DNA from 2 places in the Polaromonas sp. CG_23.6 genome. Region 1 is predicted to be linked to the other one. Evidence: predicted binding sites of a transcription regulator. Region 1 holds the regulator's gene; the other holds the start of a gene.
What was found. Region 1 encodes LexA, which represses DNA repair genes until DNA is damaged. Its sites were predicted from a motif close to ACTGTATNNNNATACAGT; they were not measured.
Positions count from the first base shown of each region.

Region 1 (5,615 bases):
TGACATGCTTCGGGCTGCGGTCAAGGCAGGGTCCCCGTTGGGTGTCGAGGCCAAAAAGGTCATGGATGAAGGCGGTCTTGTCAGCGATGACCTGATCATCAACCTGGTCAAGGAACGCATTACCCAGCCTGACTGTGCCCAGGGTTTTCTGTTCGACGGTTTCCCGCGCACCATTCCCCAGGCCGATGCCATGAAGGCAGCCGGTGTAAAAATCGATTACGTGCTCGAAATCGACGTGCCGTTTGAAGCCATCATTGAGCGCATGGGCGGCCGCCGATCACACAGTGCTTCAGGCCGCACCTACCATGTCAAGTACAACCCTCCAAAGGTCGAAGGCCAGGACGACGTGAGCGGTGAGCCGTTAATCCAGCGCGAAGACGACAAGGAAGAAACCGTCGCCAAGCGGCTTGAGGTGTATAGCGCCCAGACACGCCCGCTGGTGGCCTACTACTCCGGCTGGGCAGAAGCTGCATCCGAAGAAGCACCAAAATACCGCGTTATCAGCGGCACGGGCAGTGTTGAAGAGATAACGGAAAGGGCCTTCAAGGCGCTCTCGGACTGAACAGGTTTATACGCCGGACAAGCCATCCCCCAGGATGGCTTTTTTTATGCACTCTTGGAAGTTGAATATCTTGCTTCTTCATTGATCAGAGCGAGCATCAATGCGATCCTGGCCTTGACTGGACTGAGCCCCTGAGAATCTTCAATCGCGTTGGCTGAAAGAGGCAAAATGGGGCCATCAAGGCAACGCGTAGCGCGCACAACCCGAACCCCGGCCCTCTGCGCATCTATCAAACCGGCTTGCAGGTCCTCATGCACCGTGCCGTTGCCGGTTCCCGCCACTACCAGTCCCCGCAAGCCCTGACTGACCAATGCCTGAACCATGAGCGCGTTCGCGCCTGCATAGCTCATGACAATCTCGACACGCGGCCAGCTTGATATTTTTTCAATAGCAAAATAGTCAGCACCTGTCTGCCGAACTGGCCAATTTCTTAGCAATCTGAGTTGGCCTTCCTCAACATAGCCGATGGGACCAGCGTCACCTGAACTGAAAGCGTCGAGCTTGTAGGGATGCACTTTTTGCACATCAAGCGCACTGTGCACAGTTCCGGCACAGACAGCCAGTACGCCACAAGCGCCTGGATGCCTGGCAACGGCCACGGCATCCATCACGTTTTGAGGACCGTCAGGCGTCAGCGCGGTGGCCGGGCGCATGGCGCAGGTAATCACTACAGGCTTGGTTGGCTGGCATGTCAATTGCAAGAAATAAGCCGTTTCCTCAAGCGTGTCCGTTCCATGTGTGATGACGATGCCCTGCACATCATCATCCGCAAGAAAATGGCGTACACGCGCCGCGAGTCTCGCCCAGACTTCAAAGCTCATATCCTTGCTGTCAATCTGGCTCACCTGCTCGCTGATGATCAAGCCGCTTGCAGAAAGCGCGGGAATGGCTTCGAGCAGTTGCTCGATACCTACCTGCGCAGCGGTATAGCCGATGTTGTCGGTGGCGTTATCCGCCTTCCCGGCAATGGTTCCGCCAGTTCCCAAAATGACCAGTTTTCGATGTTTCATAAGATTTAGTTGCTTTTTTATAAAGGCTGTATGAAAATACAGTTACTGGCGATTCATACAGCCATCATGGATTTTTCGAAATTTTGATCTGAGCCAAGTCCCGCTTTAACCCAAGGCCCACAGCTTATGCGCACTTTCAATGATTTTTCCGCTCTGCCGGCTGACAAACCCAAATTGACAGCCCGGCAGACCCAAATTCTGGAATTGATTCAGACCGCCATTGCCCAGACAGGCGCGCCTCCTACCAGGGCGGAAATTGCTGCCCAACTCGGCTTTCGTTCACCCAATGCTGCCGAAGAGCACTTGAAGGCTCTAGCAAAAAAGGGGGTCATCGAACTCGTCAGCGGCACCTCGCGAGGCATCCGACTTCGGACCGATGCATTGCGGGCCTTGAACGAATCGCGGAGAGAACCCTTTTTAAGGGCTCCTGATCGGATTGCCCAGTGGGCCCTGCCGCTTGTAGGCCGGGTGGCTGCAGGAAGCCCGATCCTGGCGCAGGAACACATCGAACAGACCTACTTTTTTGAAAGCTCCCTGTTTGATCAGAAACCAGACTATCTGCTCAAGGTGCGCGGCATGAGCATGCGCGATGTGGGCATCATGGAGGGCGACTTGCTGGCCGTGAAACAGGCTCGGGAAGCCCAAAACGGACAGATCGTAGTCGCACGGCTCGGTGACGAGGTCACCGTCAAACGCTTTCACCGCAATCAGCATCTGATCGAACTGCTGTCAGAAAATCCCGACTTCAAACCCATTGTGGTCCATCCTGGCGAACCTTTCGAGCTTGAAGGGCTGGCTGTCGGCTTGATCCGCGGCAAGTTTTCGATGTAGTACAGCTTGTCTTTCTGGGCAGTGTTCCGACAAAGCCCGCTGTCAACGGTAATGACAGCAAAACTGCCGCCTTTTATTGAAAATATCCGCCTTTCCATTTGGCAGACCCCTGCTCGCTTGTATCCAACCTTTATCAACTGGAGCTCTTCATGCGAATCATCAGCTTTTCACCTGCCCCCATGCAAGCCTTCTGGACGGCACCAGTTCAGACGCTGGTGCCATGGATCACCCGGCTCAGGGATTCGTTCGCACACAGCACCGTTAGATCCAGGGCATTGGGGTCGGCAGGTGCAACACAGTCTTCTTTTAGGCCTCGAACGGCGTCGGCAAGCAATGACGCATGTTTCAAAATACGTCCTGATATTGCCGAATCAACGTGCATTCCCATGCCACATGTATCGCCGCGCAGCGTGTTGCGGATCATTCGTGAATCAGATGCAAACATTCGGCCTGATTGCGCGGGACGAATGGTCATCTCAGGGCGAATGGCCGATGTCTGCGCTGAACTTGACCGCATGGCATTGCAAGCGGCGCACTCTGTGGCGGATTGATGGTTTTTCCAGTGTTGGTCCAAATCGATCAGCATTCTCACAACGAAATAGAACCAGTCTGCCAGCCACGTGCGTAGTACCCTGGCATTAACACGAAACCAGCAAACAGCCTATTCCAAGGGAGAGCGGGTAATCTTCAAAAAACAGGGTTCTTGAAGGCACAATATCTGCATGAATATTGTGATTCTTGATGATTACCAGGACGCAGTGCGAAAACTCGCCTGCGCGGCCAAGCTCGAAGCCTATCCTGCCAAGGTGTACACCAACACTGTCAAAGGCGCTGGCCAGCTGTCGGTCCGACTGAGGGACGCCGACGTGATCGTTCTGATCCGCGAGCGCACCCACCTGACCCGCCAGGTGATTGACAAGCTGCCCAAGCTCAAGCTGATTGTCCAGACGGGCCGGATCGGCACCCATGTCGATGTAGCGGCCTGCACGGAGCGCGGCATTGCGGTGGCAGAGGGCACGGGCTCTCCAACTGCGCCAGCAGAGCTGACCTGGGCGCTGGTCATGGCAGCCATGCGCCGCATTCCGCAGTATGTGTCGCACCTTAAGCATGGTGCGTGGCAACAATCAGGGCTGAAATCAGCGTCCATGCCGCCTAATTTTGGCCTCGGAAGCTTGCTAAAAGGCAAGACACTGGGGATCTGGAGCTACGGCAGGACCGGCCAGCTGGTGGCCGGCTACGGGCGGGCATTCGGCATGCGGGTAATCATCTGGGGTAGCCCGGCCTCGCGAGAACGCGCCCAAGCCGACGGATTTGAAATTGCACCCAGCAAGATCGAGCTTTTCAAGCAATGCGATGTACTGAGTTTGCATCTGAGGCTTGGAGAAGAAACGACCGGCATTGTCACACTGGAAGACATGTCGCGCATGAAGCCGACCGCCTTGCTCGTCAACACGTCACGCGCTGAGCTGATCGAACCCGAAGCATTGATTGCCGCGCTCAACCGGGGACGTCCCGGCATGGCGGCAATCGACGTGTTTGAATCGGAGCCTATCCTGCAGGGGCATGCCCTTTTGCGGCTGGAGAATTGCATCTGCACGCCACACATTGGTTATGTAGAGCAGGACAGCTACGAGATGTATTTTGGCGCTGCCTTTGACAACATCATCAATTTCATCAAGGGTACGCCGACGAATATCGTCAATCCGGGCGCACTGCAAGTCAGGCGCTAGCCCCTGTCATTGCTCCGTTCAATCTTTCTATCCAGTCAATCAACCATGCAAACACCTTTTTACCAAACAGTCGGCATCGTGGGCACGGGCGCCATGGGACGGGGCATTGCCCAGATTGCCGCACAGGCCGGCAGCACTGTCAAACTGATGGATGCTCAAGCGGGCGCTGCGCAGAAAGCGCGCGAGGCGCTGTGTACCCAGTGGGACCGGATGCATGAAAAAGGACGCATCGGCGCCGACATTGCGCAGGCTCACAAAGCCCGGGTTCACATCGCGGACAGGCTCGCCGACCTGTCCGACTGCGACCTGGTCATCGAAGCCATTGTTGAGCGACTGGACAGCAAAAAAGCGCTGTTCGATGAGCTCGAAGCCATCGTTCGGGTACAAACCGTGCTGGCAAGCAATACATCGTCGCTCTCTGTCACGGCGATTGCAGCCGGCCTCAAGCACCCAAACCGCTTTGCCGGCTACCACTTTTTCAATCCGGTGCCGCTAATGAAGGTGGTGGAGGTCATAGCTGGCCTGAAGACCGATGCCGAGACCTGCCATGGACTGAGCGAATATGCGCGCCAGATCGGCCACACGCCGGTGCAGGCGCAGGACACACCGGGCTTTATCGTCAACCACGCCGGCCGCGGCTACGGCACCGAGGCATTGCGCATTGTCAGCGAAGGCATTGCCGATTTCGCCACCATCGACCGCATCCTTCGGGACCAGGCTGGCTTCAGGCTCGGTCCATTCGAGCTGATGGACCTGACCGCGCTGGATGTGTCGCATCCGGTGATGGAATCCATTTATCACCAGTATTATCAGGAAGACCGATACCGGCCCAGCGTCATCACCGCGCAGCGCCTGGCGGGTGGCCTGCTGGGACGCAAGACTGGCGAAGGCTTTTACCGCTACGAAGGTGGTACGGCCCAAGTCCCTGCCGAAATGCCTGTTCCTGAAGTGACTGAAATGCCACCCGTCTGGGTCTCACCCAAGGCAGCACGGCGATCGGAACTTCTGCAGTTGCTGAAAAACCTTGGGGCCCATATCGAGACTGGACTCTCGCCTTCTCCACAGGCACTGACGCTGGTAGCACCTCTCGGATTCGACATCACCACGGTTGCTGTCGTCGAGCGCCTGGACCCGGCGCGCACCGTAGGCATCGACATGCTGATCGATGATGCCGCCACCAAGCGCCGCGTGCTGGCCACGAACCCGGCCACGCGCATCGATATGCGCGATGCGGCGCATGCGCTGTTTGCGCGCGACGGCAAGGCGGTCAGTGTGATCCGCGACAGTGGTGGCTTTGTGACGCAGCGCGTGGTGGCCACCATCGTCAATATTGCCAGTGACATTTGCCAGCAGGGCATCTGCACCCCGAAAGACCTGGAAACCGCCGTTACGCTGGGGCTGGGTTACCCCATGGGCCCACTTGCCATGGGTGACCGTTATGGACCGACCAATATTCTGGAAGTGCTGTTCAACCTGCAAACT
Region 1 covers NZ_JARXUY010000001.1:2,512,609-2,518,223, reverse strand. The annotation lists gene adk (adenylate kinase) at 1-562, shown strand, start outside; gene H4V98_RS11915 (asparaginase) at 607-1,572, opposite strand; gene lexA (transcriptional repressor LexA) at 1,699-2,403, shown strand; gene H4V98_RS11905 (hypothetical protein) at 2,609-2,878, opposite strand; gene H4V98_RS11900 (D-2-hydroxyacid dehydrogenase family protein) at 3,126-4,133, shown strand; gene H4V98_RS11895 (3-hydroxyacyl-CoA dehydrogenase) at 4,179-5,615, shown strand, end outside.

Region 2 (5,615 bases), 1.8 Mb from region 1:
AAGGGCGCCTCGGGCGCGGCAGTGCAAAACCTGCAATTGATGCTGGGGCTTTGACCCTTGGCAGTCATGAAGCCTCAAGACCCCAAGCGCTTTGACCTGACAGAAGGCCTGGTCACGATGAAGGCCGTGGTCACGACCGGCCATGGCGGCTACGAGCAGCTGGTGTACCGGGACGTCCCGGTTCCCGTTCCGGGCCCATGCGAGGTCTTGCTGCAGGTGCTGGCTTCCAGCGTCAACAACACCGACATCAATACCCGCCTGGGCTGGTACTCGGCCACCGTCACCACCGCCACGCAAGACGCGGCAACGGCAAGGGATGCCAACGCGGCCAGCCCGACACCCGACGGCGGCTGGGGCCAGCCCACGCCGTTTCCCTTTATCCAGGGCACCGACTGCTGCGGCCGCGTGGTGGCCGTGGCGCCGGGTGGCGACGCGCGCCTGATCGGGCAGCGCGTGCTGGTGCGGCCCAGCATCCGGCCTTCGGGCTTCGACGCTCTGGACAACCTCTGGATGGGCTCGGACTTTGACGGCGCCTTCGCGCAGTTCGTCAAGGTGCCCGCCAGCGAGGTGTTTGCAGTTAACAGCGACTGGAGCGATGCCGAACTGGCCACCATCCCGTGCGCCTACGGCACCGCCGAAAACATGCTGCACCGGGCCAATTTGCGCGCCGGCGAGCAGGTCGTGGTGGCGGGCGCGTCGGGCGGCGTCGGCTCAGCCGTGGTGCAGCTGGCCAAGCGGCGCGGCGCCATCGTCACGGCCATCGCGGGGAAATCCAAAATGGGCCACGTGAAGTCGCTGGGCGCCGACCGCGTGGTGGCGCGCGATGACGACCTGGTGGCCTGCCTGGGCGAAAACACCGTGGACCTGGTGGTGGACAACGTCGCCGGGCCGGCATTTGGCGACATGCTCAAGCTGCTCAAGCCGGGCGGCCGCTATGTCTCGTCGGGCGCGATTGCCGGCCCGCTGGTGACGCTGGACCTGCGCACGCTGTACCTGAAGAACCTCACGCTGCTGGGCTGTACCGCCTGGGACGAGCCGGTGTTTGCCAACCTGGTGGCCTACATCGAGCGCGGCGAACTGCGGCCGCTGGTGGCGCAAAGCTTTGCGCTGGCGCAGATCGCGCAGGCGCAGCGCGCGTTTCTGGACAAAACCCATGTCGGCAAGTTCGTGCTGATTCCGCCCGCACCAGGCCAGGCGTGACGCCGCTTGGCGGGGATGTCGGATTACGCTGCGCTAATTCGGCCTACGCGAGCTAGTCCTCGTCCGCGTGCGTCACGACGCGGTGAATCACGTCGCCGCCAAAGCCCCGGGCGGCCAGAAAGCGCATCTGCTTGGCGCGTCCGGCCGCGTCCGGCGCGGGGCCGTCAAACTTCTTGCGCCAGATCTCGCGAGCGCGCTCCAGTTCGCTGGCCTTGAGGCGGCTCACTGCCTCGGCCACCGCCTCGGCGCCCAGCCCCTTGTTCAGCAGTTCGTACTTGATGCGTGAAGCGCCAAAGCGGCTGGCGCGGCGGTTGATGACCGATTCAACAACCCGCGCCTCGCTGATGAAATCCTTGGCCTGCAATTCATCCAGCACCTGCGCCAGCTGGCCGGGCGTTTCCTCGTGGTCTTTGAGCTTGCGCTCCAGCTCGGCGCGCGAATGCTCGCGGCCTGCCAGGTAACGCAGGGCGCGGCCTTTGAGCGACAGGCCAAAGCCCGCACGGGCGGCGGGTTTGGCTGAGCTCATGCGGTGGCTGCCAGGCAAGCAGGCAATGCACAATACCTTGCAGCTATATTTTCAATAGCTGCATATGCATATGGGGATTGCGCAAACGCCTTGTTTTGCATACAAAACCAGCTCAAGACTCGATCGGTGCGGCCGGTGGCAAAGGCGCCAGCGGTGCTTTGTCGGCTATCGCTTTCAAAGGCTTTTCTGCCTTGTCGGCTTTCTCGGGCTTGGTGGCTTTTTCAGGCTCGGCGCCGCCTTGCGCCGCCTGCACTGGCGGAATGCCCAGCGATTCGCGGACCTTGTTCTCGATCTCGATGGCCAGCGCCGGGTTTTCCTTCAGGAATTCGCGCGAGTTGTCGCGGCCCTGGCCGATTTTCTCGCCCTTGTAGGCGTACCAGGCACCGGCTTTTTCAACGATGTGGCCGGCCACGCCCAGGTCCAGTACCTCGCCCAGCCGGCTGATGCCTTCGCCGTACAAAATATCGAACTCGGCCATCTTGAATGGCGAAGCCACCTTGTTCTTCACCACCTTGACGCGGGTTTCGTTGCCGATGACCTCGTCGCCCTTCTTGATCGAGCCGATGCGGCGAATGTCCAGCCGCACCGACGCATAGAATTTCAGCGCATTGCCGCCGGTCGTGGTTTCCGGCGAGCCGAACATCACACCGATCTTCATGCGGATCTGGTTGATGAAAATCACCATGCAATTGGCCTTCTTGATGGTGGCGGTCAGCTTGCGCAGCGCCTGGCTCATCAAACGGGCTTGCAGGCCCGGCAGTGAGTCGCCCATCTCGCCTTCGAGTTCGGCCTTGGGGGTGAGCGCCGCCACCGAGTCGATGACGATCAGGTCAACCGCGCCGGAGCGCGTCAGCGAATCGACGATTTCAAGCGCCTGCTCACCGGTGTCTGGCTGCGAGATCAGCAGTTCCTGCAGGTTGACGCCCAACTTTTGCGCGTACTGGATGTCCAGTGCATGCTCGGCATCGACGAAGGCGCAGGTGCCGCCGATTTTCTGCATCTCGGCAATGACCTGCAGCGTCAGCGTGGTTTTGCCCGACGACTCGGGGCCGTAGATTTCAACCACCCGGCCGCGCGGCAAGCCGCCGACGCCGAGCGCAATGTCCAGTCCCAGCGAGCCGGTGGACACCACCTGAATGTCTTCAATCACCTCGCCGGCGCCCAGCTTCATGATGGTGCCTTTGCCAAATTGCTTTTCAATCTGGGCCAGCGCGGCGGCCAGCGCCTTGGCTTTTTCGGTGTTCAGGCCGGGAGCGTTCTTGTTCGGTGCGTCCATGAGGAATTTCCTTAAAAATCAATACGGTAAAAAGTTTTTGCACGCACTTTTCACCAAGAATTTCAGACTGCCACTTGATGCAGTACTGGGTGCATGAACAGTACTTTATGGGCAACATAGGTCAAAGTAAACCCCATTTTTAGTCAGTTTGCCTGATTAAATTTTGCTGTTTCAGTTAGCATGGCCGGATGGATGAAACAACCCTCCCAAGCGCCCATGCAGGCTACGACACCACCTGGCGGCTGACGCACCTGGGCCGCCTGATGGGCGAGGCGTTGCGCCGTTTTGACGCGCGGGTGCTGGCGCTGATGGCCGGCAGCATCGACGTGCCGCTGGCGCTGTCCAACCTGGCAGCGCGCGACCAGGTGGGGGCGGCGCACATTCACATCACCCGGCATCTGGCCGTGGGCGGCTCGCGCCTGACCGACCTGGCGCTCAGTGCCGGCATGAGCAAGCAGGCCATGGGCGAGCTGGTGGACCAGTGCGAAGCCTGGGGCATCGTCCGGCGCGAAGCCGACCCGTACGACCGGCGCGCCCGGCGCGTGGTGTTCACCGAATCCGGCCTGGCCTGGCTGGAGGCTTTTCGCTGCGCCGTGGTGCAGGCCGAAGATGAATTCCGGCGTGCGGTGGGTGCCGATGTGGCGACGGTGGTAGCGCTGGGGCTTGAAGCGTATGCCGTGCCCTGAAAGGACCCGGCAACATTGCGTGGCCTCCTGACAATCTTGTCAGCAGCATGGCAAATGGTTACCCACCTTGGAGCCTAAAATTGAACGGAGAAAAAACCATCACTCCGCACGTCTTGATGCGGCTGATTTCAGGGAGACAAGTCCATGCGTATCTTGATTGCCGAAGACGACCAGGTTCTGGCCGATGGCTTGCTGCGCACCCTGCGTGCGTCCGGCGCTGCGGCAGACCATGTGGCCAGCGGCACGGAAGCCGATGCTGCGCTGATGACCAACACCGAATTCGACCTGCTGATCCTGGACCTCGGCCTGCCGAAAATGCATGGCCTGGAGGTGCTCAAGCGCCTGCGCGCGCGCGGCTCCACGCTGCCGGTGCTGATCCTGACGGCGGCCGACAGCGTCGAGGAGCGCGTCAAGGGACTGGACTACGGCGCCGACGACTACATGGCCAAGCCGTTTTCGCTGCAGGAGCTTGAAGCGCGGGTGCGCGCGCTGGTGCGGCGCGGCATGGGCGGCGCCAGCAGCACCATCAAGCATGGCCCGCTGGTCTATGACCAGGCCGGCCGGGTGGCGACTTTCGACGGCCAGATGATCGAGCTGTCAGCGCGCGAACTGGGCCTGCTCGAAGTGCTGCTGCAGCGCGTCGGCCGCCTGGTCAGCAAGGACCAGCTGGTTGAACGCCTGTGCGAATGGGGCGAGGAAGTCAGCAACAACGCCATCGAGGTCTACATTCACCGGCTGCGCAAAAAGATTGAAAAAGGCCCGGTGCGCATCGCCACCGTGCGCGGGCTGGGCTACTGCTTAGAGAAGATTCCAAGCTAGAGATGGAGCCCCCACGCTCCCCACTGCGTGTGGTTCGCTGCCCCCCGGGGGGGCCGCTGCGCCTGCGGCCCGGCAAAGCCGGTTCCGCGGCCCCGGCTTGCAATTCGCCGATCAGCGAACGGTCGGAGCCCGCCTTCGCCAGCTCAAGCCGCAGGACCGGCTTTGCCGGACTGCAGGCGGGCGGCCCCCTCGGGGGGCAGGGAGCTACACGCAGTGAGCGACCGTGGGGGCCTTCATGAGGCTTTTTCAACGCGAGCGACGCAGCCTGTTCGGCGAGATTCTGGACTGGATGCTCACGCCGCTGCTGCTGCTCTGGCCGATCAGCCTGGTGCTGACCTGGCTGGTGGCGCAGAACATTGCCGGCAAACCCTTCGACCGGGCGCTCGAATACAACGTGCAGGCGCTGGCCAAGCTGCTTGTGGTCAAGAACAACCAGGTCCAGTTCAACCTGACCGCACCGGCGCGCGAAATTCTGCGGGCGGACGACACCGACCTGATCTACTACCAGGTGATGGGCCCGCACGGTGAATTCCTGGGCGGCGAGCGCGCCATGCCCGCGCCGCCGGACGAAGAAAAACCCGGCGATGGCGAAGTGCGGCTGCGCGAGGACATCATCCTGGGCGAGGACGTTCGCGTTGCCTACACCTGGATCAAGGTGGACCTGAAAAGCGCCGTGCCAGCCAGCTTGCCGGTGCTGGTGCAGGTGGCTGAAACGCTGGAAAAGCGCAAGACGCTGGCCACCGAAATCGTCAAGGGCACGATGGTGCCGCAGTTCGTCACGTTGCCGCTGGCGGTGCTGCTGGTGTGGCTGGCACTGGTGCGCGGCATCAAGCCGCTGGCGCAACTCGAAAAGCGCATTCGTGCCCGCAAACCCGACGACATGAGCCCGCTCGACGAGACCGGCGTACCGGAAGAAGTCGTGCCGCTGGTCGATTCGGTCAACGACCTGCTGAGCCGGCTGAAGGCATCGCTGTCGACCCAGCGGCGATTCCTGGCCGATGCTGCGCACCAGCTCAAGACGCCGCTGGCCGGCCTGCGCATGCAAGCCGACCTGGCGCAGCGCGAAACCGATGCAGAGCAGTTGAAAAGTTCTTTGCGGCAAATCGGC
Region 2 covers NZ_JARXUY010000001.1:672,173-677,787, reverse strand. The annotation lists gene argC (N-acetyl-gamma-glutamyl-phosphate reductase) at 1-54, shown strand, start outside; gene H4V98_RS03250 (alcohol dehydrogenase family protein) at 67-1,200, shown strand; gene recX (recombination regulator RecX) at 1,253-1,726, opposite strand; gene recA (recombinase RecA) at 1,839-3,002, opposite strand; gene H4V98_RS03235 (MarR family transcriptional regulator) at 3,191-3,688, shown strand; gene H4V98_RS03230 (response regulator transcription factor) at 3,833-4,507, shown strand; gene H4V98_RS03225 (sensor histidine kinase) at 4,743-5,615, shown strand, end outside.
Region 2: recA (recombinase RecA) is a predicted target of LexA. The motif match lies at 3,087-3,104, and genes of this name have one in related genera.